4 regions of the Rahnella sp. 2050 genome follow, and region 2 is predicted to be linked to each of the others. Evidence: predicted binding sites of a transcription regulator. Region 2 holds the regulator's gene; each other region holds the start of a gene.
The links. Region 2 encodes CRP, which controls carbon source genes, mostly activating them, when cyclic AMP is high. Its sites were predicted from a motif close to ATGTGANNNNNNTCACAT; they were not measured.

Region 1 (7,613 bases), on a different contig from region 2:
CCGACCTGTTCGCGGAATAAATGCGCCAGCCGCGATGGTGAGAGGCAAACATGGCGGGCGACTTCATCGATACGCAGCTCACCCGCCAGATTGCCGGTAATAAACTGGCAGGCTTCGATGACACGTGGGTCCATGATTTTCTGCGGACTCTGCGGATCTTCTTCCATGGCACGCAGCAACAGACGTTCCAGCAGATTCATCCCCAGCTCTTCGCAAAAACGTCGCCCCGATTTTTGCGTTTGTTCGATGTTGGCAAACAGACGGTCAAATTCCAGCAACAAGGTATTATTCGGTAAAGAAAGACGCCCGACATCGCGGGTTTTGGTGTGCCATTCCAGCCAGTCTGCCCAGTAGGCGCGCGGGCGGAAATACACCCAGCGATGATACCAGGAGTCAGCGTTGGCAGAACGACTGTAAAGATGGCGGGCTTTCGGTGGGAATAACAGCAGATCACCGGGATTGCAGTAGAACGTGTCTTCGCCGTCGAAGACTTTACCCTGCCCCTTCACCGTCAAATTAAGAATGTAGCCTTTCATTCCACCCGGACGGTCGATGGCGAAATCCAGTGGCCCGTCAGCAAGGATAGGTGTCATACCGGCGACCAGATAGGCATTGAAACTGTAACCCGGTAACAGCGGATTTTGCTGCTGATCCTGAATCATACGGTGATACATCGAACCTCCTGAAACTTCACTGGACTATGGACTTTTCATCTATTCTAATCGGCAGTGAAAACGCTGCCAGTAAAGGTTGCTAAATTGTGAACAACCACGCGTTTTTTCGGCATTTAACCCGTAATAGCGTTAAATGCCGCGTGATGATTGCGTGAAAGCGTTATCACAAAACCAGATTAAACGGTCTTTTTCGCTTTCTGTTTGTAGCGGTCGAAGATAACTGCCGCCAGCAGGATCAAGCCACGAACCACATACTGCGAGAACGGAGAAATGTTCAGCAGGTTCATGGCATTTTCCACGGTACCCAGAATGAGGATCCCGGAAACCACATAGGAAATTTTACCGATACCGCCTTTCAGGGAAACGCCACCCAGTACGCAGGCAGAGATAACGATCAGCTCGAAGCCCAGTGAGGTCATCGGCTGGCCGCTGGTCATACGTGACGCCAGAATGATCCCCGCCGCCGCTGATACCAGCCCGGACAGCACGAAGATGATGATTTTCGTACGCACCACCGGCACACCGGCCAGACGCGCCGCATCTTCATTACCGCCAATCGCCAGCGTGTTACGCCCGAAGGTGGTTTTGTTCAGCAACAGACCAAAGATGATCAGACAGCCGACCGTCAGCCAGATAGGTGCAGGCAGCCCCAGCCAGTTGGCATAACCGAGGGTGAAGAAACGTTCGTCTTCGATGCCCACCGCTTTACCGTCAGAAATGATGTACGCAAGACCGCGCACAATCTGCATAGTGGCAAGCGTGGTGATCAGCGCATTGATTTTCAGACGGGCGATAACAAAACCGTTGAGCAAACCGGTCAGCATCCCGAGCAGTAAACCGGCAGCAACGCCGATCCACAGGCTTTCGGTCATGTTGATCACCACGGCGGTGGTGACGCCCGCACAGGCAATCACCGATGCAACAGACAGATCGAAGTCACCGGAAGCCAGACAGAACAGCATCCCGCAGGCCACCATGCCGGACATCGAAATCGCCAGCCCCAACCCTTTCATGTTGATGAAAGAACTGAAGTTTGGCACGAAAATGGTACAGGCGATAAACAGTACGGCGAACACCACTAACATGCCGTAACTGTCCCAGATACGCATCAGACCCTGGCCGCCGCGTGAGGCTGCTGAAGGTTGATCCGGTTTGGCTGAATTGGTTGTCATACTCGACATAATATTTTTGCTCCTCAGTCAGGCAGCGTCATGGGCAGAATCAAGAACTGGCGTGCGCAACATAGCGAGCCCCAGCGCTTTTTCTTCGGTGGCGTCGTCATGCAACAGTTCGCCGGAGATTGCGCCTTCGCGCATCACCACCACCCTGTCGGCCAGACCCAGCACTTCCGGTAAATCACTGGACGCAAACAGCACCGCAATGCCTTGTTTTGCCAGTGAATAAATCACATTATAAATTTCATGCTTGGCGCCAACGTCGATACCCCGCGTTGGTTCATCCAGCAAAATGACTTTCATTTCTTCCGACAACCAGCGGCCCAGAATGGCTTTTTGCTGATTACCCCCTGAAAGGTTCATGATCAGTTGCTGGTCGCTGGGGGTTTTGATATTCAGCGCATCGATATGTTTACGCGCATTTTTCGCTTCCCAGGCGTTGTTGATCAGGCACCCTGCTTTCACCGTTTTGCGACGGGCGCTGATGTTGATGTTGTCGCGCACCGAGTGCACAGGAATAATGCCGTCAGCTTTGCGGTCTTCCGGGCACAACATGATGCCCTGGCGGATCGCATCTGCCGGTTTACGAATATTCAGCGCTACATCGTCCAGCCGGACGGTACCGCCGGTAATACGCGTACCACCAAATAATCCTTTCATCAGCTCACTGCGCCCTGCACCCACCAGCCCGAACAGGCCGACGATTTCGCCCTGACGTACCGTCAGGCTGACCGGCGTTCTCACGCCCGGTGCTTTCACCTCATCCAGTTCAAGGCGAATTTTGCCGTGCGGACGTGGCGCGTAACCGTAAATGTCATCGAGATTACGGCCAACCATCGCCTGCACCAGCTTGCTGTTATCCACCTGCGTCATGTCGTCAAAGGTGCGAACGTAACGTCCGTCTTTGAAAACGGTGACGGCGTCACTTAATGCAAAGATCTCTTCCATACGATGTGAGACATATAAAATCACACGCCCTTCCGCCCGTAACTCACGGATAACACGGAACAATTGTTCAATTTCGCGTGCAGAAAGCGAACTGGTAGGTTCATCGAATGCAATAATTTTGGCATTCCGCGCCAGCGCCTTGGCAATTTCCACCATCTGCCACTGGCCGATGGAGAGATATTTCAGCGGTGTATCGGGGTCGATATCCAGCCCGAGATGTTCAAGCTGAAGTTTGGCTTCGTAACGCAGCAATTTACGGTTTACAAAACCGTGTTTGCTCGGCAACTGCCCGAGATAAATGTTCTCTGCTACCGTCATTTCCGGCACCAGATGGAGTTCCTGATAAATGATCGCCACACCGGCATCGAGCGCATCCGTGGTATGGCTGAACGCGACCGGCTGGCCTTTGATATGAATATTGCCCTGGGAAGGCTGATAGTTCCCGCTGAGGATCTTCAGCAGGGTGGATTTCCCCGCTCCGTTTTCGCCCATCAGCGCATGAATTTGTCCGGCGTAACAATTGAATGAAATACCGTCCAGCGCTTTCACGCCCGGAAAAGTTTTGCCAATGTCATGGAATTCCAGATACGGCCTGGCCGCATCAAACTCCGTCAGTGACGGTGTCAGCAAAGGCGTCTTATTATCGAAAGATTGCTGAGTCATAGTGGCTACCTGGAAGTTGAGTAAGTATGGATGCACGCCACTGCAAAGCAGAAAACAGTTCAAACTATTTAAAACTGTCGTCCGTTCTGCAGCAGCGTCTCTCCCCTTCATACTTCAAGTCGCAGATGCGTTGGCTACGCTTACTCACCCGAATCACTTACTTATGTAAGCTCATCGGGACTCGCTCACTTGCCGCCTTCCTGCAACTCGAATTATTTAGGGGTATTGCTTGTTTCAACCACATCTGAAGATCACATAAGACCTTTCTTCTTCAGCTCTTCTTTGAAGTTGTCGCGGGTAATCAGGACAACATCCGTCACTTCGGTAAATTTCGGTGGTTCAACGCCTTTGGTAACCCATTCATTCAGCATCTGGATACTTTTGTAACCGTGGATATCCGGGCTAGGTAACAGGGAACCGTAGAAGCCAGTCTGGGCGCTTTTTGACAACTCATTCACTGCATCCACACCGTTGATGCCGATGCCGATCACGTTAGCCGCTTTAAAGCCCTGACCTTCGGTTGCACGCACGCCACCCAATACGGTGTTGTCGTTCATGCCGATGATCAGCCAGTTTTTCACTTCAGGATGTTGCACCAGCAGGGAGTTACCGGCATCCAGTGCGCCCGGGATGTCGTTAGATTTAGTCGGGACTTTGTAGATTTGTTTTTCCGGGAAACCGGCAGCTTTCAGTGCCTCCATTGAACCGGAGGTGCGGCGGCGCGCCGTATCGAGTTCATCGGCAGTAATGACCATCACGCCGGTATCAGCGACTTTCCAGCCACGTTTTTGCATTTCTTTGTACAGTTCCTGCCCCTGACGTTCGCCGATTTTGGTCGCGGCCATCATGACTAATGGCACTTCTTCCATTGGCTTGCCTTTGGCATTCACAAACTGGTCATCCACCTGGATCACTTTCATGTCATAGCTGCGCGCTTTCGCCATGATGGCAGGGCCGAGACGCGGATCCGGCGTACAGATGACAAAACCTTTCGCCCCGTTGGCCGCCAGGCTGTCGATTGCATTCAACGTTTTTTCACCATCCGGCACGGCGATTTTAATGACGTCGAAGTGGAGATCCTTACCGGCTTTATCTGCGAACCGCCATTCAGTCTGGAACCACGGCTCTTCCGGTTGTTTAACCAGGAAGCCCAGCTTCGGATTCTCGGCTGCCATAGCTGAATGTGACATAAGGGCAGCTAACCCGACCGCCGCTAATGCCTTAGTGAATTTATGCATGATGTTCTCCGACTTTTATTGTTGTTTTTCACAATCACAGTCTTAAATCTGGTGGTTTGCCGCAATCGTGAAAACGTTATCAGTAGCGTAAAGAAACAAAGTGAAAGTGCGGCGAAGTCCAGTTTATAGAGGATTTGCGTCACACTCTCTTGTAAGACGGGTTAAGTTTTAGCGGTAATTTTGCAGCGGAATGTAGAGCGCTATCACACGGCGGGAAAACAGCAGGTTTGTGCATAGATATAGCGATTTTAGCCAAACGCTAACATTTGACCAACCTCACAGAAACATCATTGGGAGCAGATTTGTGCATACTTCCAGCTAACGCCTCCTCACTCACTTTTTTGCATCCTCCTACTGTTAGAGCAATTCGATTCGCCGCCGTAATGACTACGGCAAACCTGAAGGAGTGAAAAAGAATGACGCAAGGTGCGATTGCTCTTGGTCTTGATTTTGGCAGCGATTCCGTCCGTGCCCTGGCTGTGGATTGTCAGACCGGTGCCGAGATGGAAACCGATGTGGTTTATTATCCGCGCTGGAATGAAGGTCGCTATTGTGATGCGGCAATAAATCAGTTCCGCCATCACCCGCTCGACTATATAGAGGCAATGGAACAGGCGATTAAAAACGTTGTGCAACGGCTGGGCAGCGAGCGGGCTGCGCGCGTGGTGGGTATCGGCGTCGATTCCACCGGCTCAACCCCGGCCCCTGTCGATGAAGAAGGCAACATTCTGGCGCTGAAAGCGGAATTTGCCGAAAACCCGAACGCCATGTTTGTGCTCTGGAAAGATCACACGGCAATAGAAGAAGCGGAAGAGATCAACCGTCTGTGTCGCAGCGGCGATTTCCCCGACTATTCCCGCTATATCGGCGGCGTTTATTCCTCAGAATGGTTCTGGGCGAAAATCCTGCACGTTTCCCGTGCTGATGCTGCGGTTAAACAAGCAGCCGCGTCATGGGTTGAATTGTGCGACTGGGTGCCCGCCCTGCTTTCCGGCACCACCGCACCGGACAAAGTGGTGCGCGGACGTTGCAGCGCCGGACACAAAATGCTCTGGCATCCGTCATGGGGCGGCCTGCCACCAAAAGCGTTCTTTGCCGCCCTCGATCCGCTGCTGGTTGAACATCTGCCCTATCCGCTGTTTACCGACACCGTCACCGCCGAACAGGCTGTTGGCACACTGACACCTGAATGGGCAGAACGTCTTGGCTTACCCGCCAGTGTGGTGCTTTCGGGCGGCGCATTCGACTGCCATATGGGGGCAGTCGGCGCGGGCGCACAGCCTTATACGCTGGTCAAAGTGATCGGCACCTCTACCTGCGACATCCTGATCGCCGATAAAGAACGCGTAAACGACCGTGCTATCGCCGGGATCTGCGGACAGGTGGAAGGCAGCGTCGTGCCGGACATGATCGGGATGGAAGCCGGACAATCCGCTTTCGGTGACATGTACGCCTGGTTCAGCCGTCTGCTGAGCTGGCCGCTGATTCAGGCTGCCAAAGCCCATCCGGAAATGGCACCGCAACTGACCAGCCTGCAAAAAAATCTGCTGACCGATCTCACTGTGGCCTGGGCCGCTCATCCGAAACTGGATCATCTGCCGCTGGTGCTCGACTGGTTTAACGGCCGCCGTACACCGTTTGCCAACCAGCGCCTGAAAGGTGTCATTACCGATATCAATCTGGGCACAGAAGCACCTGAACTGTTCGGCGGCTTTATCGCAGCGACCGCTTTTGGCGCGCGCGCCATCATGGAATGTTTCGAACAGCAGGATATTCCGGTGGAAAACGTGCTGACGCTCGGGGGCATCGCGCGTAAATCGCCGGTCATCATGCAGGTTTGCGCCGATGTGATGAACCGTCCGTTGCAAATTGTCGCTTCCGATCAGTGCTGCGCACTGGGTGCCGCGATTTTCGCCGCCGTCGCTGCCGGGGAGTTCAAAGATGTTCCTGCCGCACAGGAAAAAATGGCCTGCAGCATCGAACGTACGCTGACGCCAGATCCGCAGCGCGTCGCGCAGTATCAGCGCCTGTACGAACGTTATCAGCAATGGTGTGCCACGACTGAACCGCTGTTTGCAGCGAAACCGGCGCATTAACCCGTATTTCATCTATCCGATATTCAGGAGTAATAAATGGACGCGTTTAAACATCTCGAAGTGTGGTTCGCCATTGGCAGTCAGCATCTGTACGGTCCGCAGGCATTACGTCAGGTAAAAGAGAACGCCGAGAAGGTGGTCAGTAGCCTGAACAGCGAAGCCGGTTTGCCGATAAAACTGGTGCTCAAACCGCTGGTGACCACGCCGGACGAAATCACCGCATTGTGCCGTGAAGCCAACTATGACAACGCCTGCGTGGGCATCATCACCTGGCTGCATACCTTCTCGCCGGCCAAAATGTGGATTGCCGGGCTGAGCATCCTGCATAAGCCGCTGATGCAGTTCCATACGCAATTCAATGCTGAAATCCCATGGGAAACCATGGACATGGACTTCATGAACCTGAACCAGACCGCGCACGGTGGCCGTGAATTCGGCTTCATCGGTGCCCGTATGCGTCAGCAACACACCGTGGTAGCCGGTCACTGGCAGGACGGTGAATCTCACCGCCGTATCGCCCAGTGGATGCGCGTTGCTGCCGCCAAAAACGAAAGCCAGCACCTGAAAGTGGCACGTTTTGGCGATAATATGCGTGAAGTTGCTGTCACCGAAGGCGATAAAGTTGCCGCTCAAATCCAGTTCGGCTACAGCATCAGTGCCTACGGAATTGGTGATTTGGTCAGCGTAATCAACGAAGTCAGCAAAGGCGACATCGATACGCTGGTGGAAGAATATGAAGCCACCTATCGCCTGACGGATGCGGTAAAAATTAACGGCGAACGTCGTGAAAACTTGCTGGATGCTGCCAAAATTGAACTT
Region 2 (7,613 bases):
GAGCAGGGCGAAACCCTGTGGCATGTCAGTAACGTATTTACCAATGAACCCGCCCTTCGACTGGCGCAGAAGCTGATCGACGCCACCTTTGCCGACCGCGTATTCTTCGCCAACTCCGGCGCTGAAGCCAACGAAGCGGCCTTTAAACTGGCGCGCTATTACGCTTCGCACCGTCACAGCCCGTACAAAAGTAAGATCATCGCTTTCCATAATGCCTTCCACGGTCGCACGCTGTTCACGGTTTCCGTGGGTGGCCAGCCGAAATACTCCGACGGCTTCGGCCCGAAACCCGCTGATATTGTGCACGTGCCGTTCAACGATCTGGATGCCGTAAAAGCGGTGATCGACGACCACACCTGCGCCATTGTTGTCGAGCCTGTGCAAGGGGAGGGCGGTGTCACACCTGCGACCAAAGCGTTTCTGCAAGGTCTGCGTGAGCTTTGTGACAAACATCAGGCGCTGCTGGTGCTGGATGAAGTACAAAGCGGCATGGGGCGCAGCGGCAAGTTGTTCAGCTACATGCATTACGGCGTGACGCCGGACATCCTGACCACTGCTAAAGCGCTCGGCGGCGGTTTCCCGGTTTCCGCCATGCTGGCAACCGAAGACGTGGCCTCGGTGATGGAACCGGGCAAACATGGCACCACCTACGGCGGTAACCCGCTGGCCTGCGCCGTCGCTGAAGCCGCGCTGGATATCATCAATACGCCAGACGTGCTGGCCGGGATCAACGAGCGCCGCGAGAAATTCATCAGCGCGCTGGAGGCCATCAACCAGAAATATCACATCTTCAGCGAGTTCCGCGGTCAGGGGTTGCTGATCGGCGCCGAGCTTTCTGATGCGTATAAAAACCGCGCCGGAGAATTCCATGCCGCCGCGGCAGAATTCGGATTGATGATGCTGGTCGCCGGACCAAACGTGATGCGGTTTGCGCCATCGCTTGTTATCGACTTCGCGGATATTGAAGAAGGGATGGAAAGGTTTGAGAAAGCCGTGGGGAAAGTTTGCGGGGGGTGATCCCCACGCCTCCGTCTTTAAACGCTTGATCGAGACAATTTCGGTTTCTCACTAACATTTATCACATGGCCTCTCGCGCCGAAACCGACCAAGAGGGAAAAGTGCTTTTTCCCTCTTGGATCTCCCTTCGCTTTTTCACTGCGCGCTGTCGCGGGCACGGCGGACATGTTCTGGCGCATTAGTGTGTGGCGCAAAATGTCATCGCTGCGCGATTCCCGAATTTCAGGCTTCGAGCCATAGGTCTCGAACCGTTCATTCGGTGCCATTTTTGAGCACGCCAATCGACATTTCTAAAAGATAAAACCCTTCTCCTTTTGAATTTAGAATCCTGCGGGCGATTCAGAAATCTTGCTGAACGGAGCGGCTTCGAGACCAGTGGCTCGAAGACCGAGAGAAGGAACCGCAACGCGGCAAGATTTCCAGCCTGTCGCTGTGGTTGCTGGAACATAGCCTACGAGCGAAGCGCGCAGTTTAAGACGTGGAGATTCCAAAGAGGGCTCGTCTTAGCCCTCTTTGGTCGGTTTCGGCTCGGTGAGTTAAGCGAACACGGCAATTGAAAAACCGAAACTTTCTCAATCCGTTTAAAAGAACGCCAGTACACGGCATCCGTACTTGAGAAACCGAGATATTCGCAATTTCAAAAAGCAGTCTGGCTGCAAGCCAGTAAAACGGGGATTTGAAAGGGGCATCCCCCTTCACGCCCGCCGCGTCAGCCAGATCCCATGATGCGGCCTCTGCTTCCACGCCAGTGACGAGATGGTATGCATCACGCTGAGATGTGAAATTACGCGCCGCAGATGGCGTTCCATTTCGGTCAGTGGCATATCCGGGTGAAGTTCCGGCGCATTAAACAGGTTGTTCTCGCTGCCCGGCCCGTCGTAGAGCAGTCGTTGCTGACAGCTTTGCAGCGCGATTTCGCAGGTCTGTAAATACTCTGTCGCCAGTTTTTCCGGCAGCATGTAATGCTCGCGGGCGAGGATCGTCATCGCGTTGATATGCTCAACCACAAACTGACTGTGCGTCACCCACAAACGCATATCCGCCAGATAATGTGAGTTAAAACCCGGCTCCTGCATCGCCTGATTTAGCGAAGTGAACAGCTTATTGTGCGCCTGATTGACCTGCATACGGGTGTACGCCAGTTTGGCGGTGTCGGGGCTTTCCTCGAGCAGCAGGCGGATAGCGTCCTGATAGATTTCCAGCGCCTGGTGTGCATTCTGGCGCAGCAAACCGCTTTGCCATTGCGGCCACAGCCAGATAGTGCCACCAAAGGCCAGCGCGCAGCCGATCAGGGTATCGACCAGTCGTGGTACCAGAAAATGCACGCCGTTCATCGCCAGCAATTGCAGGGTATACACTGCAGTCACCGTCATGCCGACCATCGCCAGTCCGTAGTTTTTGCGCAGAACGGTATAGGACAACAGGGTGATCAGCAACATGCACAGCAGCGTGGTGCCTTCCGGCAGTTCCAGTTTGAGCAAGCCTGAGGCAATCAGCAATCCGGCCAGCGTACCGAGTGCACGGTGCTGGATCCTCACCCGCGTGGCGTTATAACCGTTCTGGCTGACCAACATGATAGTCAGCAAGATCCAGTAGGGTTTGGGCAAATTGAAGAACAGACCCAGACTGCTGCCAATCGCCAGAATAATGCCCAAACGTGCGGCATTACGCAGTGCCACGGATTTGAAGGAAAGATAGCTTTTCAGCGCGGGCCAGAAGGGCAAACGCGGCTGGGTGTTCATCAGGTCACGTTTGTACAACGGCCGCTGTGTGCGTAACAGACGGGCAATGCGGCTGAAATGGTAATAACAAAACTGACCTACCGGATTGTCCGGGTTGCGCGCGGCGATTTTCTCCAGCGCGGTCAGCTCATTGGCCATCGTAAAGCGCCCGGATAAACGGTGATAAAGAATATCGTCGGCAATCACCCGAAGACGGGTGGAAATCACCTGTGCATTTCGGCGGATAACCGCTTCGGCATGGCTTTCCTCCACCAGTTTCTGCACTTCTTCCGGCTGATGCAGGCTCACTGTAATGTGCTCCTGCAAATCGAGCGCCACCTGAAAACGCTGAAACAGCCGCTTATGGTGATGATGATGTCCGTGCTGGGGCAACATGTGTAATTGCTGATAAAGCAGGGCAATCAGGTCGATAACCTGCTGCTGGCGGGCTAGCAGTGGGGGTAACGCGGTTTCGGGATCGGTATGTTGCGTCAGCAGGCTGTACTTGGCTTCGAAATAATCCGCGAGTTGCAGATAGAGCTGGCTGAGTGTTTCGCGCATCGGCTGTTCTTCCGAAATACGAAACCACGCCCAGTTAAACAATCCGTACCAGGCTGTGCCAGCGGCGAACAACACCGGGGCCTGCCACATCGGGCGCACGCCCACCATACTCAGCGTGAAGATAGTCGCCACCAGCGCACCGGGCAGCAGGCGCGCATGCAGCGGGCTGATTTCACCGGTGACGCCGAGCAGTAACGCCAGCGACAGCATGATCAGCGGCAGCGGTATATGCCAGCTTTCGAGCATCAGTTGCAGCAGAAGGCTGCTCACGGCAAAGAGTGAACCGCCGACGAGCAGGCGTTTGAAAAAGCGTTTATGCGGGGTATCCAGACCGGCGATGTTACAACAGGCCGGGCAGAGGGAAAACAGCAGGCCCATTTGCAAATTGCCAAACAGCCAGCAAATGCCAACAGGTAAGCACAACACCAGCGTCTGGCGCAGCGCGTAGTTCACTTCAGGATGGTAAAACAGTCTTCGCCATAGCGTCATGGGTAAAGCTTAGCCCATAAAAAAGGCGCGACAGTGTTTTGCCGCGCCAATTTTTGAGGGATTAACGTGTGCCGTAAACGACAATCGTTTTACCGTGTGCGGAGATCAGGCTTTGATCTTCCAGCATTTTGAGAATGCGTCCGACTGTTTCACGTGAACAACCGACGATTTGGCCAATTTCCTGGCGGGTAATCTTGATTTGCATCCCGTCCGGATGGGTCATTGCATCAGGCTGTTTAGCCAGATTGAGCAAGGTTTGAGCGATACGACCGGTAACGTCAAGGAAGGCAAGGTTGCCGACTTTCTCTGACGTCACTTGCAGACGGTTGGCCATCTGCGCGGAGAGACGCATCAGAATATCCGGGTTAACCTGAATCAGCTGGCGGAATTTTTTATATGAAATTTCAGCCACTTCACAGGCAGTTTTAGCACGTACCCAGGCACTGCGTTCCTGACCTTCTTCGAAGAGTCCCAGCTCACCGATGAAGTCACCTTGGTTAAGGTAGGACAGTATCATTTCCTTGCCTTCTTCATCTTTAATCAGGACAGCAACTGACCCTTTCACGATGTAGTAAAGCGTTTCGGCTTTTTCACCCTGGTGAATCAGCGTACTTTTAGAAGGATACTTATGTATATGACAGTGAGACAGGAACCATTCAAGAGTCGGGTCTGTTTGTGGCTTGCCGAGAACCATTTGCTATTATCCTCTGTTGTTATCGCTGCCCAAAATCACAGGGCTCAGAGTTCCCTGTACGGCACTTCAAATCCAAAGCGCCCTTTCAGCATATAACTCTCCAGAAATGCTGCAAGCGGATGTCGGAGTGCAACAGCCTGTTTATTGCTGTCATCACCGTGGGTTCTGTACTTAAACCGCAAAAACCGTCACCGCAATTTACTGGAAAGTATGTTTCGGCTTTGTTTGTAGCACAGGTTTGAGATGCTGTCTTCTGTTGTCTCGCTTCAGCATGATGGCGATCGGGTTACGTTGCCAGATTTTAGGTGAAAGGGTACTCTGAGAGCAGATTTCGACAAGTTTATTCACCGGGAGAATAGTTCATGCATGCACGTGTCAAATGGGTTGAAGGACTGACATTTTTAGGTGAGTCTGCATCGGGTCATCAGATTTCAATGGATGGAAACGCGGGTGATAAAGCCCCAAGCCCGATGGAAATGTTACTGATGTCCGCAGGGGGGTGTAGTGCAATCGACGTGGTGTCAATTTTGCAAAAAGGTCGTAATGACGTGCGTGATTGTGAAGTGAAGCTGACCTCACAACGCCGCGAAGAAGCGCCGCGTCTGTTCACTCACATCAATCTGCATTTTATCGTCACCGGTAAGGATCTGACCGATAAGATTGTTGAACGTGCGGTCAGCCTGTCTGCCGAAAAATACTGTTCTGTGTCTCTGATGCTGGGTAAAGCGGCCACAATCACCCACAGCTTTGAAGTGATTGCAGCCGAATAAAGTTTACTCGATCTTCTTGCCTTCCATCAGGCGCTGCACCAGCGGCGCCATGATCAGCTCCATCGCCAGCCCCATTTTGCCGCCCGGCACCACCAGTGTTTTGATGTGCGAGATAAACGACCCTTGCAGCATGGCCAGCAGATACGGGAAATCGATGTCATCCAGTCCCTGAAAATGAATCACCACAAAGCTTTCATCCAGTGACGGAATGGCTTTGGCGGCAAACGGGTTCGAGGTGTCGATGGTGGGTACCCGCTGGAAATTGATGTGTGTGCGGGAAAACTGCGGCGTAATGTAATTGATATAGTCATCCATCGAACGCACGACGGAATCCATCACCGCTTCACGGGAATGCCCGCGCTCGCCGGTATCGCGCACCAGTTTCTGGATCCATTCGAGGTTGACGATAGGCACTACGCCGACCAGCAGGTCGACCTGCGCGGCAACGTCAATTTTGTCCGCCACCACACCACCGTGTAACCCTTCGTAAAACAAAATATCCGTCGGTTCCGGCAACGCCTGCCACGGCGTAAAGGTACCCGGCACCTGATTGTAGGGAACGGCTTCGTCATAAGTATGCAGATACTTACGTGAACGGCCAGTGCCGGTTTTACCGTATTCGATAAAGCTTTTTTCCAGCAAACCAAAGTCATTGGCTTCCGGCCCGAAGTAGCTGATATGACGTCCCAGATCGCGCGCCTTGCGTATTGCCGCATCCATTTCAGGACGGGTGAAATGATGAAAACTGTCGCCTTCCAGTTCCGCCGCACGCAAACCAAGCTGCTGAAATATTTTACGAAATGCCACGCTGGTGGTCGTGGTGCCTGCACCGCTCGAACCGGTCACGGCAATAACAGGATGTTTGGCTGACATAATGCGCTGTTCTCCATAAAGGTGATGCAGGCAGGCGAGACGCGGTCTTTTCTGTGGTCGAAGATCTGGCGTCAAGGCTGCGCATAATTAAGCCTATTGTTACCATATTTATTCGCGAAGCCAAAGAGGGCATCACTATTCTAAACCCGCCAGCAACGGTTGGATCAGCGGGTCTTTCTGGTGGAACAGAGAAACAATGTCATGCAGCGCCTTGCCTGTGTACTCCTTTTTCCACGCCAGACTGAGCGGGGAAGGGGCGCGCGGATAGCGGATTTGCCGGGCGATCAGCTCGCCGCTGTCGAGATATGGCTGGCACAGATGGCGCGGCAGAAAACCGATACCCATTCCCTTCAGGTGACAGGCCAGTTTAGTCGCCACATCTGCCACGATGATCTGCCGTTGCCCGGTCAGCAACCAGGCTACCCGCTTGTTCAGATGGCGCGAGGTGTCTTCCACATTGATGGCAATGTACTGACGCAACACCGCTTCTTCCAGCATGCCAGTGATGTGCTGCAGCGGATGAAAGGGCGCATGAACAAAAATCCAGTCCACTTCACCCAGCGGCAGCAGATTCACGGCGTTAGAAAGAGATTCGGTGCCGGTGACGCCAATCGCCAGCTGAAAATCTTCGTACAGCAGCGTATCCCATACCCCCATGTAAATCTGTCGTGTGAAAGTGAACTGCGTGAACGGGTAGCGCTGCGTCAGACAGCTTAATAACGCCGCCAGAGTTTCAGGGCAGTACATCAGATTGTTCACCACCACATTCAGCTGGCGCTCAATGCCGTCGTTAATCTGCTGCAGTTCTGCCGGTACACCCTCCAGCCAGGTTAGCCACTGGCGACATCGTTCAAGCAGATGCTGTCCGGCGGGCGTCAGCGACACCGTACGGGTCGTGCGGTTGAGCAATAACGTCCCGGCACTGTCTTCCAGCATCTTAATTCGATAGCTGATGGTCGCGGGCGTTTTATGCAGCATCTCTGCCGCGCGGGAAAAGCTGCCTGTTTGCGCGACGTGCATAAAGGTTTTAATCGACTCCTCATCCAGCATAGGTCACCTGAAGTAATGTTAATGCATTGAATGAAAAAGATTTTATAGATTTAACCTGATGAGAATTGTGGACTTCATCAATTTTATGGAATCTTTTTCCATATTTCGATTGAGCAAGTTGGAAAAAGTTTCTACAGTAATTGCATTGAGGATAAATCCGCCAATCTGGCGGGCTTATCTCACCGGTTTTATTTTAAATGCAGGGATGAATGCCATGGAACTTCCGGTTTACCCGCTGACCCAGGCGGCCTTCGCGGTTTACGGCGATGTGATTGAGACGACAGGTCGCGATTTTTTTCATATCAACGACGGCAAGGTTGAGCGGTACCACGATCTGACCAACGTGGAAATCCTCGGGCAGGATCGCCCGCTGGTGAGCATCAACCGCGCCCAGCCAGCACCGTTGCCCATTGTGGTGACGCAACTCGAAAAACACCC
Region 3 (7,613 bases), on a different contig from region 2:
CATGCGCTTCATCGCGCAGGATACCGCGGCGCATTCGCCACCAGGCGATCAACAGAGAGGAAAACTGGAGGGTGATCAGTACACTGCCCAGTGCGGCGATCACTGCGGTGTTCAATACCATGACGATGCCCCTTCATTCAAAATATCTGCGATGAGAATTCCAGACTTCCGGCAGTCAAAACGCCATCCTACAGGCGTTACGTTAAGGAATTCTTAAAGGGGACGCGGGGCACTGCGGAAGAAATAAAGGAGTGAGTACGGGGCATCCGTACTCACGTGGGTTTTTATCGCTATTATTTCGAACGGCTAAAACCTATTTCGCCCCTGCCACAGCTTCGCGGGCAAGTGCAGTAATACGATCGTAATCACCGCTTTCCAGCGCATCGGCTGGCACCAGCCAGGATCCGCCGATGCACAGCACACTTTTCAGCGCCAGATAGTCGCGGTAATTCGCCAGTGAAATCCCGCCTGTCGGGCAAAAACGCACCTGCGGGAACGGACCACCGATCGCCTGCAATGCTTTCACCCCGCCGTTAGCTTCCGCCGGGAAGAATTTGAATTCGCGCAGACCGTGATCCAGACCCAGCATCAGTTCAGAAACGGTACTGATACCCGGGATCAGCGGAATGGAACCGGCGGTCGCGGCGGCAAGCAATTCGTCTGTCAGCCCCGGACTGATGGCAAACTGTGCGCCAGCGTCGGTGACATCTTGCAGTTGCTGCGCATTCAGCACAGTACCCGCGCCCAAAATCGCCTCCGGCACATCGCTGGCAATGGCACGAATGGCGTCCATGGCACAGGCGGTGCGCAACGTCACTTCCAGCACACGAACACCACCGGCCACCAGCGCTTTCGCCAGCGGAACCGCCTGTTCCAGTTTATTGATAACGATGACCGGCACAACCGGCCCCGCCGTCAGAATGTGTTCTGCGCTTGTTTTCCAGTTTTTCATTCTTGTCTTCTCATCCGTTTCGATAAATTAAAAAGTAATGCAGCAGGCGCCCTGTTCCGCGCCGGAAAGCTGGCTGCGCAAGGCACTGAACAGCTCACGGCCACAACCGATATGTTCTGCGCTCAGATCAGGCTGATACGCTTTTCGTTCAGCCAGTTCGGCAGCATCAACACGCAATTCGAGTTCGCCGGTTCGCCCGTTGACGCGAATAATGTCGCCGTCACGCACTTTTGCTAACATGCCGCCGCTGAAAGCCTCCGGCGTCACGTGGATAGCAGAAGGCACTTTGCCGGAAGCGCCGGACAAACGACCGTCGGTGACCAGTGCGACACGGAATCCGCGATCCATTAATACGCCAAGCGGCGGCATCAGTTTATGCAGCTCAGGCATGCCATTGGCCTGCGGCCCCTGAAAACGCACCACCACCACACAATCGCGGTTCAGCTTACCGGCCTCGAATGCCGGAACAATGTCATGCTGGCTTTCAAATACCACCGCAGGGGCTTCGATAATCTGATTATCCGCAGGCACCGCCGAGGTTTTCATCACCGCACGCCCGAGATTACCCGACAACACTTTTGTGCCGCCGTGATGCTCAAACGGCTGTTGCACGCTGGCAATGACGTTTGTGTCGAGCGAATGCTCTGCGCCTTCGCGCCACGCCAGTTCGCCGTTTTCCAGCCACGGTTCCTGCGTGTAACGGTCTAATCCGAAACCAGCCACGGTGTTGACATCCTGATGTAACAGGCCGTTTTTCAGCAATTCGCGCACCACCAGTTGCACGCCGCCCGCCGCCTGAAACTGGTTGATATCCGCCGGGCCGTTCGGGTAAATACGGCATAACGAAGGCACCGCATCGGACAACTCAGAGAAGTCATCCCAGTTGATGACAATGCCTGCCGCACGCGCCATAGCGACCATGTGCATGGTCAGATTGGTGGAACCGCCGGTGGCTAACAGCGCAACAATGCCGTTCACCACGGTTTTCTCATTCACCATCTGGCCGAGTGGCTGATAGTTGCCGGTGGTTTCGGCCAGACGGGTGACCTGACGTGCTGCCGAATCGGTCAGTGCATCACGCAGCGCGCAATCCGGCGGCACAAACGATGCACCCGGCAGATGCAGCCCCATCACTTCCATCACCATCTGATTGGTGTTGGCAGTGCCGTAAAATGTACAGGTGCCGATGCCGTGATACGACGCGGCTTCCGCTTCCAGTAATGCCTGACGGTTTACTTTGCCTTCGGTATAAAGCTGACGGATACGCACTTTCTCTTTGTTCGGCAAACCGGTGCTCATCGGCCCGGCGGGCACAAATACCGCCGGCAGATGGCCGAATGACAGCGCCGCCATCACTAAGCCCGGCACGATTTTGTCGCAGATACCCAGATACAACGCCCCGTCGAACATGTTGTGTGAAAGGCCGATGGCCGCCGACATGGCAATCACGTCACGGCTCATCAGCGACAACTCCATGCCGTCCTGCCCTTGCGTGACACCGTCACACATTGCCGGTACGCCGCCCGCCACCTGCCCGACCGCACCCACCGATTTCAATGCGTCTTTCAGGCGTTGCGGGTAATGCTCGTAGGGCTGATGCGCCGACAGCATGTCGTTGTAGGCGGTAATAATGGCGATATCGCTGCGCACCATATTTTTCAGGGAATTCTTTTCATCCGGCTGACAGGCGGCAAAGCCATGCGCCAGATTGCCACAGGCCAGTTGCGCACGGTGAACGGTTTGCGAACGGGCAGCATCCATACGCGCCAGATAGGCTTCACGGGTGGATGCGGAACGGTTGATGATCCGCTGCGTGACACGGGCCACAGTGTTGTTAATCATAATGTTGTCCCCTTTCTTAAAGCATCGTGAAAGCAATCATGCCGATGATCCCGCCAGTCGTGCCGAGCAGGGTTTCCATCACCGTCCAGGTTTTCAGCGTTTGCAGTTCGCTGGCACCGGTGAACTTGCCGAATAACCAGAAACCGGCATCGTTTACGTGGCTGAGCACAATGGAACCGCCGGTAATGCAGATGGCGAGTGCGGCCAGCTGACCGCCGTTGAGCCCCATCTGATGGGTTACCGGCAATACCAGCCCGACAGTGGTCAGGCAGGCCACGGTGGCTGAACCCTGAATAACCCGCACGACCGCTGACAGTGCAAAACAGGCCACGGCAATCGGTAAGCCGGTGCCGATCATCGCGTCACCAATGGCCGGGCCGACGCCGGAATCCACCAGAATTTGTTTGAATACGCCACCCGCACCGGTCATCAGCAGGATGATCCCGGCGGGCTGAACGGCGGCTGAGCAGATGGCCAGCGTCTGTTCGTTGGTCATGCCGCGTGGTTTTGCCAGCCCGTAAATGACAATCAGGCAGGCAATCAGAATGGCGGTAAACGGATGGCCGATAAACTCCAGCCAGTCGTGCAATGGCGTACCCGCCGTGACAAAGCGTGCGCCGATGGTTTTCATTCCCACCAACACCAGCGGACACAAAATCAGCGCCAGACTGAAACCGAATGACGGCAGGTTATCTTTGTTGAGCGTCGGGGCATTTTCTTCAACAGGCATCGGCCAGCTGACATGACGGCTGATAAAATTGCCGTACAGCGGACCGGCGATCAGCATGCCGGCAATCGCGGCCACCAGACCGATGGCGATCATCCAGCCAAAATCGGCATTCATCTGCGACGCCAGCAGCATCGGGACCGGTCCCGGAAGCAGGAAACACGCCGCTGCCGCGACACCGGCAAATAACGGGATCGCCAGCCTGACGATGTTGCCGTCAGTACGGCGCGCCACCGCGAACACGATGCCAATCAGCAGCACAATCGCCACATCGAAAAACAGCGGCAAGGCGCAAACCAGCCCGGCAATCCCGAGAGCATAATGGGCTTTGTTTTTGCCAAAACGATTCAGTAAATGGGCCGCAATTTGGTCAAGTGCGCCGACTTCATGCAGGATCTTGCCGAACATCGCCCCCAGCGCCACCACAATCGCCAGAAAACCCAGCGTGCTGCCCATGCCTTTCTGCATGGTGTCGGCAATGGTATTGACCGGCATGCCGGAGAAAATCCCGGCGGCAATCGACACCAGCATCAGCGCGACGAACGCGTGCATACGCACTTTCATCACCAGAAAAAGCAGCAGCAACACGGAGCCCGCTGCAGTACCGACTAAAGTCACTGTATTCACGCGCAATGCTCCTGTTGCTGAAAACTACGGATGTGTTGCAGGGTCTCTGCAATCACCGCATCAAGCGGCTGATGAATGCCGATGGTGATCACGTCACTTTCTTCAGCGCCAGGTTGTTCGAGTGCTGCAAACTGTGAGATCAGCATCTGCGATTTAAAAAAGTGCCCTTTGCGTGCGGCCATGCGTTCTTCGATGACCGGGAATTCGCCCTGTAAATAGATGAAAGACAGGTTGGCGTTGCCTGCGCGCAGACGATCGCGGTAACGTTTTTTCAATGCCGAGCAGATGATGACCGACACATTATTGGTACGCTGCATGGCAAACGCGGCATCATTGAGGGCGGCCAGCCACGGCGCGCGGTCGTCATCATTGAGGGCGTCACCGGCGGCCATTTTCAGGATATTACTGCGGGGATGTAAGAAATCGCCGTCAAGAAAACCGGCGGAAAGCTGATGTGCCACGGCGTTGGCGACGGCTGATTTTCCGCTGCCTGATACGCCCATAAACACATAAATTCGGTTCTGATCATTGTTCACGGTTGCGCTCCTCGACTGGTTAAAAAACGCGAAAGACGGGTCAGTGGTTTTATTCGTTATGTCCACCCTGTTCATGTTTATCCGCAATGTTACCGGTAACATGTTATCGGTAACATTATCAGAGGCTTTTTCACCCGTGACAATCTGCCCGTGCAGGGGAAAAGCATAAATGTGATCTACTTCAAAGTTAATTATTAGCAATGAAACATATTTCGGACGGGGGTTAACAGATGGATAACATGCGCAGGCGAAACGAAAAGTATGTGATTGCTATTACTGTGTACAAAACCTCCGGCACAAAAGACTAAAAACCGCACCGGTTGCTTAATTTTTTCTTCCCTCCTTGTAATTATTGACTTCCTTGTCTATTACTAAATGGCAGTGATAACTCACTCTTTTAAACAGTGAGTTATTGATTAACAGGGTTTCACTAAATAAACAGCTTTCTATTACTTTCCTTCAATTTACTGGGCAATTTAAAATCTGAGGATTACATGAAAATATCTAAAGCTCTGCTGGCAGTGGCTGTGATGGGCTGTGTCTCTTTCAGCACTTATTCTGCTGAATTAATGAAGAAAATAGATTTTGAAAAAGTGGCTTCTGAGTATACCAAAGTCGGCTCTGTGACCACCTCAAATAAAACCTCGCAGTCCGGCGCCATTGAAGATCTTTCTAAGAAAGCCGATAAAAAAGGCGGCGATGTATTTGTATTAACCTCCGGTAATACCAACAATAAAATTCACGGTACTGCTGACGTTTATAAGAAAAAATAAGTATTTTGTTTTCTGCACAATAAGCAATAAAAAGAAGCCTGCAAATTTGCGGGCTTTTTAATGGACGATTATGCTGCTGTCGGCTCCGCTGATGCTGGTTATTATCGGGCTGGGATCGTTTGCCGTGCGCGAAAACCATTCGCTGACAATTTTAAAGGAAGGCAATATTCCGCCGGTGCCCTGCACCCTGATTGCGCTGGTGAACGGCGAGTCATAAAAAAATCCACGCTTTCACGTGGATTGAGTTTTGCGGGAAACCGGATGTCAGAAAGGCCTGATTATCGCCAAAATACCAATGAGGATCACACCGACAATAATCACCGCGCTGGCGTTGCGCACCAGCGCGAAATCTTTCACCTGCTGACCGGTGGCGCGACGACGTAAATCGCCGGAAAGCAGCCCGTGCAGCGCGGAGAGAACCAGCACCACCACCATTTTTATCAGCAGCCAGGCATGGGGGAATTTGCCATAACTGACGATCATCACGATGCCCGCCACCCACAACAGGATCATCGCCGGGCTGGTGACACTGCGCGTCCATTTGCGCACGGTTTCCAGTAACAACGTCTGCCCTGCACTTTCCGCAGTACCGGATGTCCGCGAACAGGCCATCGATACCAGCGCCATCGCCAGCATGCCGCCAATCCACAATACGCCCGCAATCACGTGCAAGGCATTGAGCCATTCATGAAGCATTTTTATCCCTCCGGAAGTTAACAATAATTCTGCCTGCCGCAGATGACCTCAACCTGCTGTCTCTCCACAACTTTTAGCGGATTATGGCGGTTTCCCACACGAAAGGCACGGTTAAGTCGTCACTTTTTCTTATTCTCAGCCGGTGTTTACATTGAGTAGGTAGACTGGTATACATACAGGCAAGATGAACAACACGAGTAAAAAAAATGTCCACCACAGACTCCTCTCCTGAAAGCGCCCGCGACCGGCTTCTCGGTGCCGCCCGGGTTCTGTTTTATAACAACGGCATTGCTGCGACCGGGATTGACGCAATCATCAAACGTGCCGGTGTCGCCAAAAAAAGCCTCTACAACAATTTCGAATCCAAGGCTGAACTGGTCGCGACGTACATTGAAATACGTCATGACGAATGGCTGGAGCTGTACGCCCGGCGTGTTGAAAAAGCTAAAACACCGAAAGAAAAAGTGCTCGCCGTGTTTCAGGCGTATGACGATCACGCTGAATTTGCCTATGAGCACGGCTTTCGTGGCTGCGGGTTACTGAATGCCGCCGCCGAACTGCCCGCCGGAGCGCCCGGCAGGCACGCCGTGCGCGGGCATAAAGAACATGTTGAAGCTATCGTGACTGCGCATCTTCTCGAACTGTTCCCCACTGACGAGGCCAAAGCCCGCCTGATGGCGCGGCATTTTTCATTTTTACTGGAAGGCGCGATTTCGCGTGCAGGTCTGGAAGGCAACGGTCAATGTGTCCGTCAGGCGATGGACATGGCGGCCTCAATGATGGAGGTGCCATGACGATAACGCCTCGTGAACGCATGACGGGCGTACTCGCCGTGGTATTTGCTTCCGTTCTGTGGGGGTCGACCGGCACGGCGGCGACATTTGCGCCCGACGTCAGCCCGCTGGCGATCGGCGCAGTGGCCATGGGGCTGGGCGGATTGTTGCAGGCGCTGATTTCCGCCAGAAGGATAGTCACCAGCCGGGTAACTCTGGTGAACAACGCACGCATGTTATTTACCGGCGCACTGGCGGTCGCAGTTTATCCGCTGGCGTTTTACGCCTCGATGCACCTGGCGGGCGTCACGGTCGGTACCGTGATTTCCCTCGGTTCTGCGCCGCTGTTATCCGCACTGATTGAATATTATCTCGACGGACAACGTCTCACCCGCCGCTGGATGACCGGCGCCGCCATTGGCGTGGCGGGCATGGTGTTACTTTGCGTCGGTGAAAGTGGCAGTCACTCCACCGCCGGTCAGGGCGACCACGCGATAGCCGGTGTGGTACTCGGGCTGATTGCCGGGCTGACCTACGCGCTTTATGCCTGGGCGGCGCGTCATTTAATGCAGCGCGGCGTCCCTTCCCGCGCGGCAATGGGCGCCACGTTCGGGCTGGGCGGTTTACTGCTGATGCCGGTGCTGTGGATGACCGGCGCGCCCCTTCTGGCGTCATGGAATAACGCCG
Region 4 (7,613 bases), on a different contig from region 2:
CCACGGCAATGGTGGCTTGCTTGTGCGTCATAATCGTTTCTTCCTGACGAATTGCGAAGGATGAGGATATAAAGAGTAACGTCCGGATTTATAGACGTCAATACATCTGGACATCTAAACTTCTTTGCGTATAGATTGAGCAACAGCGCAATACCCGCTAAAATTATGGCGTTAATGAAGATGTCAGGCAGATCTGTCGTGCCGGGAGACGTAAGCTCAAGGTAACAAAATGAACAGTGCCGCAGGGAAAAACGTGAAATGTCCCTGTTAAATTCCGACATTTACTTAGTGAGAACAGTGAAAATCGGGCATAATCACGCGGTTTTCAGAATTTTATTTTTTGATAAATTTAAGGTGTCCCATGGCTGAGTGGAACGGCGAATATGTCAGCCCTTACGCTGAACACGGTAAGAAAAGCGAACAAGTTAAGAAAATCACGGTATCCATTCCGCTGAAAGTCCTCAAAATTCTCACCGATGAACGCACCCGTCGCCAGGTAAACAACCTGCGTCACGCGACCAACAGTGAATTATTGTGTGAGGCTTTTCTGCACGCCTTCACCGGTCAGCCTTTGCCGAATGACGAAGACCTGCGTAAAGAACGCAGTGACGAAATACCGGAAGCGGCGAAGATCCTGATGCGTGAACTGGGTGTGGATCCTGATACCTGGGAATACTGATCGCAACATCGCAAAGATGTGCTGAAAGACCGTGCGGCTCCCGTCGCGCGTTTTTTCAGTATCTGCGCGAAGAAAGAGAGTGCGGGAACGGGCATTTTATCTGGCGGGACGTCAAACGACAGGTAACAAAAAAGGCGCCAAAGGCGCCTTTTTTTGCTCTCAAGCGAAGCTTATTTGCTGCCTGGAACGCTGAAACGCTTGTTGAAGCGGTCAACGCGGCCACCGGTAGCCACTTCACGTTGCTTACCAGTGTAGAACGGGTGGCATTCGCCACAAACGTCCAGGTTCAGATCGTGACCCACAGTTGAGTGAGTTTTGATAACGTTACCGCATGAGCAAGTTGCAGTAACTTCTACATATTTAGGGTGAATACCTTGTTTCATGGAAAACCTCTTCTTAAGGCCGCGTCGCTATCCAACCCTGTTCTGTCAGACACCACGCGTAGTGGATGATAGGCTTTGAGTACGAAATGCACCAAAGGCGGCGAATCATACAGAATCTCTGACAACCGCGCAATCATGTTCATGCATTTCGAAGGACACAGTGTACACTATCTCGTCATTTTTTTATAGTCTGGACCCCCAATGCCTGTTGCCCACGTTGCTTTACCCGTCCCGCTCGCCCGTACTTTCGACTATTTGTTGCCGCCTGATATGCAGGTTTCAAAGGGTTGCCGGGTCAGTGTGCCTTTCGGAAAACGCGACGCCATTGGCATCGTCACTCAGGTCAGCGACTTCAGCGAATTTGGCCTGGAGAAACTGAAACCGGTGCGGGAAGTCCTCGACAGTTCCAGCCTGTTTACCCCTGATCTGTGGCGCATCTTGTTTTGGGCCGCCGACTATTACCATTACCCGATCGGCGAGGTGCTGTTCCATGCGCTGCCGGTATTGTTACGTCAGGGGAAAGCCGCTGAGCTTACACCGCTGTGGCAATGGTTCGCCACCGAGGAGGGGCGCGCTACGCCGCTCGACAGTCTCAAACGTGCGCCAAAACAACAGCAGGCGATGGCAGCACTGATGCAAAAACCATTGTATCGTCATCAGGTTGCCGATCTTGATCTTACCGATACGGCCCTGCAGGCATTACGAGCCAAAGGGCTGACGGATTTACGCAGTATCGCGCCCGCCACGCACGACTGGCGCCAGGATTTCTCGGTGATCGGCGAACGTTTACGACTCAATACCGAGCAGGCCACCGCCGTCGGCGCGATCCGCAGTGAAGATCAGCAATTTTCCGCCTGGTTGCTGGCCGGTGTAACCGGCTCAGGTAAAACCGAAGTGTATCTGAGCGTGCTGGAAAACATTCTGGCGCAGGGTCGGCAGGCGCTGGTGATGGTGCCGGAAATCGGCCTGACGCCGCAAACCATCGCACGTTTTCGCGAACGTTTCAGTGCGCCGGTGGATGTTCTGCACTCCGGCCTGAACGACAGCGAACGCCTCGCCGTCTGGCTGCGGGCGCGCAATGGCGAAGCGGGCATCGTCATTGGCACCCGTTCATCGCTGTTTACGCCGTTTGCGCGCCTCGGCGTCATTATCATTGATGAAGAACACGACAGTTCTTATAAGCAGCAGGAAGGCTGGCGCTATCACGCCCGCGATCTGGCGGTGTACCGCGCTCACGCTGAAAATATCCCGATTATTATGGGCTCGGCAACCCCGGCGCTGGAAACGCTGCACAATGTTGAACTGGGGAAATATCGTCAGCTCAAACTGACCAAACGTGCCGGAAATGCCAAACTCGCCCGTCAGAATTTGCTGGATTTAAAAGGGTTGCAGCTGAAAGTCGGGCTGTCTCAACCGCTGATCCAGAAAATGCAGGAACATCTGAAAGCCGATAATCAGGTCATGCTGTTCCTCAACCGCCGCGGCTATGCGCCTGCCCTGCTTTGCCATGAGTGTGGCTGGATAGCCGAATGTCAGCGCTGTGACCACTATTACACTCTGCACCAGAATCAGCGTCAGTTACGCTGCCACCATTGTGACAGTCAGCGCGCCGTGCCGCATCAGTGTCCGCATTGCGGCTCAACACAACTGGTCTCGGTCGGCGTCGGTACAGAACAGCTGGAAAACGAACTGGCGCCGTTGTTCCCGGATACGCCAATCACGCGCATTGACCGCGATACCACCAGCCGGAAAGGTTCGCTGGAACAGCATCTGAATGAAGTCCATCGTGGCGGCGCACGTATTCTTATCGGCACACAAATGCTGGCAAAAGGGCACCACTTCCCTGACGTTACGCTGGTGTCATTGCTGGATGTCGACGGCGCGCTGTTCTCGGCAGATTTCCGTTCTGCCGAGCGCTTTGCCCAGCTTTATACGCAGGTTTCAGGCCGCGCCGGACGTGCAGGCAAACAGGGTGAAGTCGTATTGCAAACTCACCATCCCGAACATCCGCTGTTACAGGTGCTGTTGCAGCAGGGCTACGACGAGTTCGCCAGACAGACCCTGGCGGAGCGCAAAAGCGTCTTCCTTCCTCCTTATACCAGCCACATTATGATCCGCTCGGAAGACCACGATAATCAGCAATCTGCGCTGTTCCTTCAGCAGTTACGTAATCTGCTCGAATCCAGTCCGCTGAAAGATGATTCGCTGTGGATCCTGGGGCCGGTTCCTGCCTTACAAGCCAAACGCAGCGGACGTTTCCGCTGGCAGCTTTTATTGCAGCATCCTTCACGGCGCGTTTTGCAGCATCTGATCAAAAGCTCTCAGCCGCTGATTTCAAGTCTGCCGCAAGCCAAAAAAGTGAAATGGACACTGGATGTCGATCCGATTGACAGCTGATTCCAAAAGCGAATTTGCGTGAATAGTCAGGTTTTTTGCGTGATGCATCGAAAAAAGCATCTGGGTCACACTTTTAATGCAAATTAGGTAACAAATCCTACTCACATTCTGTTTAGAATGTGATGAGCTACACATCATGCGTAGCCAGGTGAGGAATGTTGATGTTGTTGTCTCAGTTTGATGCTGTTGCAAGGAGAGAGACGTTGGAGCACAAGAAAGAATTACCCGCCGCAACAATGAAAGATGTGGCTGAACAGGCAGGCGTTTCAACAGCAACCGTATCCCGTGCATTAATGAATCCGGAGAAAGTCTCCGCCGCGACTCGCCAGAAAGTTGATCAGGCCGTCATGGCCGTCGGTTATTCTCCTCATGCCCTGGCCCGCAACCTGAAGCGTAATGAATCACGCACTATTTTGGTGATCGTCCCCGACATCTGCGATCCGTTTTTCGCCGATCTGATCCAGGGGATCGAGCGCACGGCCGCCGAAAGCGGTTATCTGGTGTTGATCGGTGATTGTGCTCAGCAAAATCAGCAAGAGAAAACCTTTATCAATCTGATCATTACCAAGCAAATTGACGGTATGCTGCTGCTCGGCTCTGATTTACCTTTCGATGCCAGCAAAGAAGAACAACGCAATCTGCCGCCGATGGTGATGGCGAATGAATTTGCGCCGGAACTTGAACTGCCGACAGTCCACATTGATAACCTGACGGCCGCGTTCGAAGCTGTGCATTATCTTCTCAAGCTGGGGCATCAGCGTATTGCCTGCATCGCCGGGCCAAAGCATATGCCATTGTGCCAGTACCGTTCACAAGGTTATGTGCAGGCGCTGCGCCGCAACGGACTGAGCGTCGAGAGCAAGCTGACCATTCATGGCGATTTCAGCTATGAATCGGGGGCGCAAGCCGTCACCGAGTTGATGGCCCTGCCCGTGCCACCGACGGCGATTTTCTGCCACAACGATGTGATGGCGATTGGTGCCATGTTCCAGGCGAAAAAAATGGGTCTGCGCATTCCGCAGGATTTGTCGGTTGTCGGCTTCGATGACATCAAGGCCAGCCAGTATACCGATCCTCCGCTGACGACCGTTGCGCAGCCGAGATTCCAGCTTGGCCGTCAGGCCATGTTATTATTACTTGAGCAGTTACAGGGAAATCCGGTACAAAACGGTTCGCTGCTGCTTGATAGCGAGCTGGTGGTGCGGGAAAGCACTGCGGCCCCAAAAGCGTGAGTCCGATTTTATGCTGTTCAACAGTTTTAATTTCAGTAAATGTTCAGGGTTGAGTAACATGACGCACTTCTTCATTCATCACGACACAGCGAAACGATAGTGGCACAAAGAGACTATGTAAGCCGTGGGCGCTCAGGAGCGCGGCGGAAAAGTACCAGCCGGAGTAAAAAACGCAGTTCCACAACGATCTCCAAAACCATGGTGGTGTTAGCCGTTGCGGTACTGGTGGTGTTTGTCGGTGGCCTCTATTTTATTGCGCACAATAAACATGAAGAAGCGACAGTGTTGCCGACGCACGCTGTCCGTCCGGGTAATGGATTGCCACCTAAGCCAGAAGAACGCTGGCGCTACATTAAAGAACTGGAAAACCGCCAGATGGGCGTCACCACGCCGACAGAACCGACGGCGGGCGGACAGGTCGAATCCAAAACACAACTGACGCCTGAACAGCGCCAGCTTCTCGAACAGATGCAGGCCGATATGCGCCAGACACCAACACAGTTGTCTGAAGTGCCGTATAACGACCCGAATCAGGCCACGCAGGCACCGGCGCATACTCAGCGTCAGGTTCAGCAACAGCAGCCGACGTACGCGCAGCAGCAACCGGTAACTCAGCCGCGCCAGGTTCAGCCACAGCCAACGTATACGCCGCAAACGCAGCCGGTACGTGCGCCTCAGGCCCAGGTGCAAACGCAACCCGTTCAGCCAAAACCGAAGCCGCAAGTGAAAGAGCCGGTGAAAGAAGCACCGAAACCGCAACAGCCAGCCACCATTACCCAGGCTGAGCCGGAAAAACCGAAAGCACAGGAAAAAACCCAGCGCTTTGTGGTTCAGTGCGGTTCGTTCAAAGGATCTGAGCAGGCGGAATCCCAGCGCGCCAAGCTGGCATTCGAAGGTTTTGAAGGCCGGATCACCACCGGCGGTGGCTGGAGTCGCGTCGTCATCGGCCCGTACAACAGCCGTTCTGGTGCTGACAGCACACTATCGCGCCTCAAAGGCGCTGGCATCTCCGGTTGCATTCCCGTCGCAACCGGGGGTTGAAAACCCGTAATCCTTCCCCAATCTATACTTTCAATATGCCCCGTAAGTTTGTGAGACACGTTCAGTGTCCCGCAAACCTGCGGGGATCTTTTCCGTCTGCAACGAGGAACCGCTCGTGACAACAATTGTAAGTGTACGCCGCAACGGCAAGGTCGTTATCGGTGGTGATGGCCAGGCCACATTGGGAAATACCGTCATGAAGGGCAACGTCAAAAAAGTACGTCGCCTGTATAACGACAAAGTGATCGCGGGCTTTGCTGGCGGCACGGCTGATGCCTTCACGCTGTTTGAGCTGTTCGAACGCAAACTGGAAATGCACCAGGGTCATCTGGTGAAAGCCGCCGTTGAACTGGCAAAAGACTGGCGTACCGACCGCATGTTACGCCGTCTGGAAGCCCTTCTGGCCGTGGCCGATGAAAACGCCTCGCTTATCATCAGCGGTAACGGTGACGTTATCCAGCCTGAAAACGATCTGATTGCCATTGGTTCCGGTGGCCCGTATGCCCAGGCTGCTGCACGCGCGTTGCTGGAAAACTCCGAGCTTGAAGCGCGCGACATCGTCGAAAAATCGCTGAGCATCGCCGGTGACATCTGCATCTACACCAACCAATTCCACACTATCGAAGAATTGTCTTCTAAAGCGTAAGGATCGAAAATTATGTCTGAGATGACCCCGCGCGAGATCGTCAGCGAGTTAGACAGTTACATCATTGGCCAGGATAAAGCGAAACGCGCCGTGGCTATTGCTTTGCGTAACCGCTGGCGCCGGATGCAGCTTGATGAAGCGCTGCGCCACGAAGTCACCCCGAAAAATATTCTGATGATCGGTCCGACCGGTGTCGGTAAAACCGAAATTGCCCGCCGTCTGGCGAAGCTGGCTAACGCGCCGTTCATCAAAGTAGAAGCGACTAAATTCACGGAAGTCGGTTACGTCGGTAAAGAAGTGGATTCCATTATCCGCGACCTGACCGATTCCGCCGTAAAAATGGTGCGCCTGCAATCTATTGAGAAAAACCGTTATCGTGCTGAAGAACTGGCCGAAGAACGTATTCTGGATGTGCTGATCCCGCCAGCGAAAAACAACTGGGGACAACCTGACGAAGCGCAGGAACCTTCTGCTGCACGCCAGAACTTCCGCAAAAAACTGCGTGAAGGCCAGCTCGACGACAAAGAGATTGAAATCAGCCTGGCATCCGGCCCGATGGGCGTGGAAATCATGTCCCCTCCGGGTATGGAAGAAATGACCAATCAGTTGCAGTCGATGTTCCAGAGCATGGGTGCTCAGAAACAGAAACCGCGCAAACTGAAAATCAAAGAAGCGCTGAAGCTGCTGATCGAAGAAGAAGCCGCGAAACTGGTGAACCCGGAAGATCTGAAAGAACAGGCAATCGAGGCCGTTGAGCAACACGGCATCGTGTTTATCGATGAGATCGACAAAATCTGTAAACGTGGCGGCCAGAGTTCAGGCCCGGACGTCTCCCGCGAAGGTGTTCAGCGTGACCTGCTGCCTCTGGTGGAAGGCTGTACGGTGTCTACCAAGCACGGCATGGTGAAAACCGATCACATTCTGTTTATCGCTTCCGGCGCATTCCAGACGGCCAGCCCGTCAGACCTGATCCCTGAGTTGCAGGGTCGTCTGCCTATTCGTGTGGAACTGCAGGCGCTGTCGACTGAAGACTTCGAACGCATACTGACCGAGCCAAGTGCTTCGCTGACTCATCAGTACAAAGCATTGATGGCGACCGAAGGCGTAACCATTGATTTCACCGCTGACGGTATCCGCCGTATTGCGGAAGCCGCATGGCAGGTGAACGAAACCACCGAGAACATAGGTGCGCGTCGTCTGCATACCGTTCTGGAGCGTCTGATGGAAGATATCTC

Region 1: a site for CRP is predicted at 4,963-4,980, ahead of ABIC79_RS01125 (arabinose ABC transporter substrate-binding protein). Genes of this name have one in related genera too.
Region 3: a site for CRP is predicted at 4,854-4,871, ahead of gntK (gluconokinase). Genes of this name have one in related genera too.
Region 4: a site for CRP is predicted at 3,577-3,594, ahead of cytR (DNA-binding transcriptional regulator CytR). Genes of this name have one in related genera too.

The regions. Positions count from the first base shown of each region.
Region 1 is NZ_JBEPKE010000001.1:263,116-270,728, forward strand. Features, by position in the region: gene araC (arabinose operon transcriptional regulator AraC) at 1-674, opposite strand, end outside; gene araH (L-arabinose ABC transporter permease AraH) at 851-1,855, opposite strand; gene araG (L-arabinose ABC transporter ATP-binding protein AraG) at 1,874-3,460, opposite strand; gene ABIC79_RS01125 (arabinose ABC transporter substrate-binding protein) at 3,712-4,698, opposite strand; gene ABIC79_RS01130 (ribulokinase) at 5,115-6,794, shown strand; gene araA (L-arabinose isomerase) at 6,831-7,613, shown strand, end outside.
Region 2 is NZ_JBEPKE010000004.1:365,788-373,400, forward strand. Features, by position in the region: gene argD (bifunctional acetylornithine/succinyldiaminopimelate transaminase) at 1-1,017, shown strand, start outside; gene ABIC79_RS17715 (YccS/YhfK family putative transporter) at 1,713-3,788, opposite strand; gene crp (cAMP-activated global transcriptional regulator CRP) at 3,850-4,482, opposite strand; gene ABIC79_RS17725 (OsmC family protein) at 4,845-5,252, shown strand; gene ABIC79_RS17730 (phosphoribulokinase) at 5,256-6,125, opposite strand; gene allS (HTH-type transcriptional activator AllS) at 6,261-7,175, opposite strand; gene ABIC79_RS17740 (ureidoglycolate lyase) at 7,390-7,613, shown strand, end outside.
Region 3 is NZ_JBEPKE010000007.1:159,364-166,976, reverse strand. Features, by position in the region: gene ABIC79_RS21605 (ceramide glucosyltransferase) at 1-121, opposite strand, end outside; gene ABIC79_RS21600 (bifunctional 4-hydroxy-2-oxoglutarate aldolase/2-dehydro-3-deoxy-phosphogluconate aldolase) at 314-952, opposite strand; gene edd (phosphogluconate dehydratase) at 980-2,794, opposite strand; gene gntU (gluconate transporter) at 2,811-4,148, opposite strand; gene gntK (gluconokinase) at 4,145-4,684, opposite strand; gene yahO (DUF1471 family periplasmic protein YahO) at 5,179-5,457, shown strand; gene ABIC79_RS21575 (hypothetical protein) at 5,528-5,674, shown strand; gene ABIC79_RS21570 (CopD family protein) at 5,722-6,153, opposite strand; gene ABIC79_RS21565 (TetR/AcrR family transcriptional regulator) at 6,360-6,947, shown strand; gene ABIC79_RS21560 (DMT family transporter) at 6,944-7,613, shown strand, end outside.
Region 4 is NZ_JBEPKE010000010.1:88,724-96,336, reverse strand. Features, by position in the region: gene metB (cystathionine gamma-synthase) at 1-31, opposite strand, end outside; gene metJ (met regulon transcriptional regulator MetJ) at 362-679, shown strand; gene rpmE (50S ribosomal protein L31) at 850-1,062, opposite strand; gene priA (primosomal protein N') at 1,264-3,459, shown strand; gene cytR (DNA-binding transcriptional regulator CytR) at 3,663-4,691, shown strand; gene ftsN (cell division protein FtsN) at 4,791-5,732, shown strand; gene hslV (ATP-dependent protease subunit HslV) at 5,848-6,378, shown strand; gene hslU (ATP-dependent protease ATPase subunit HslU) at 6,391-7,613, shown strand, end outside.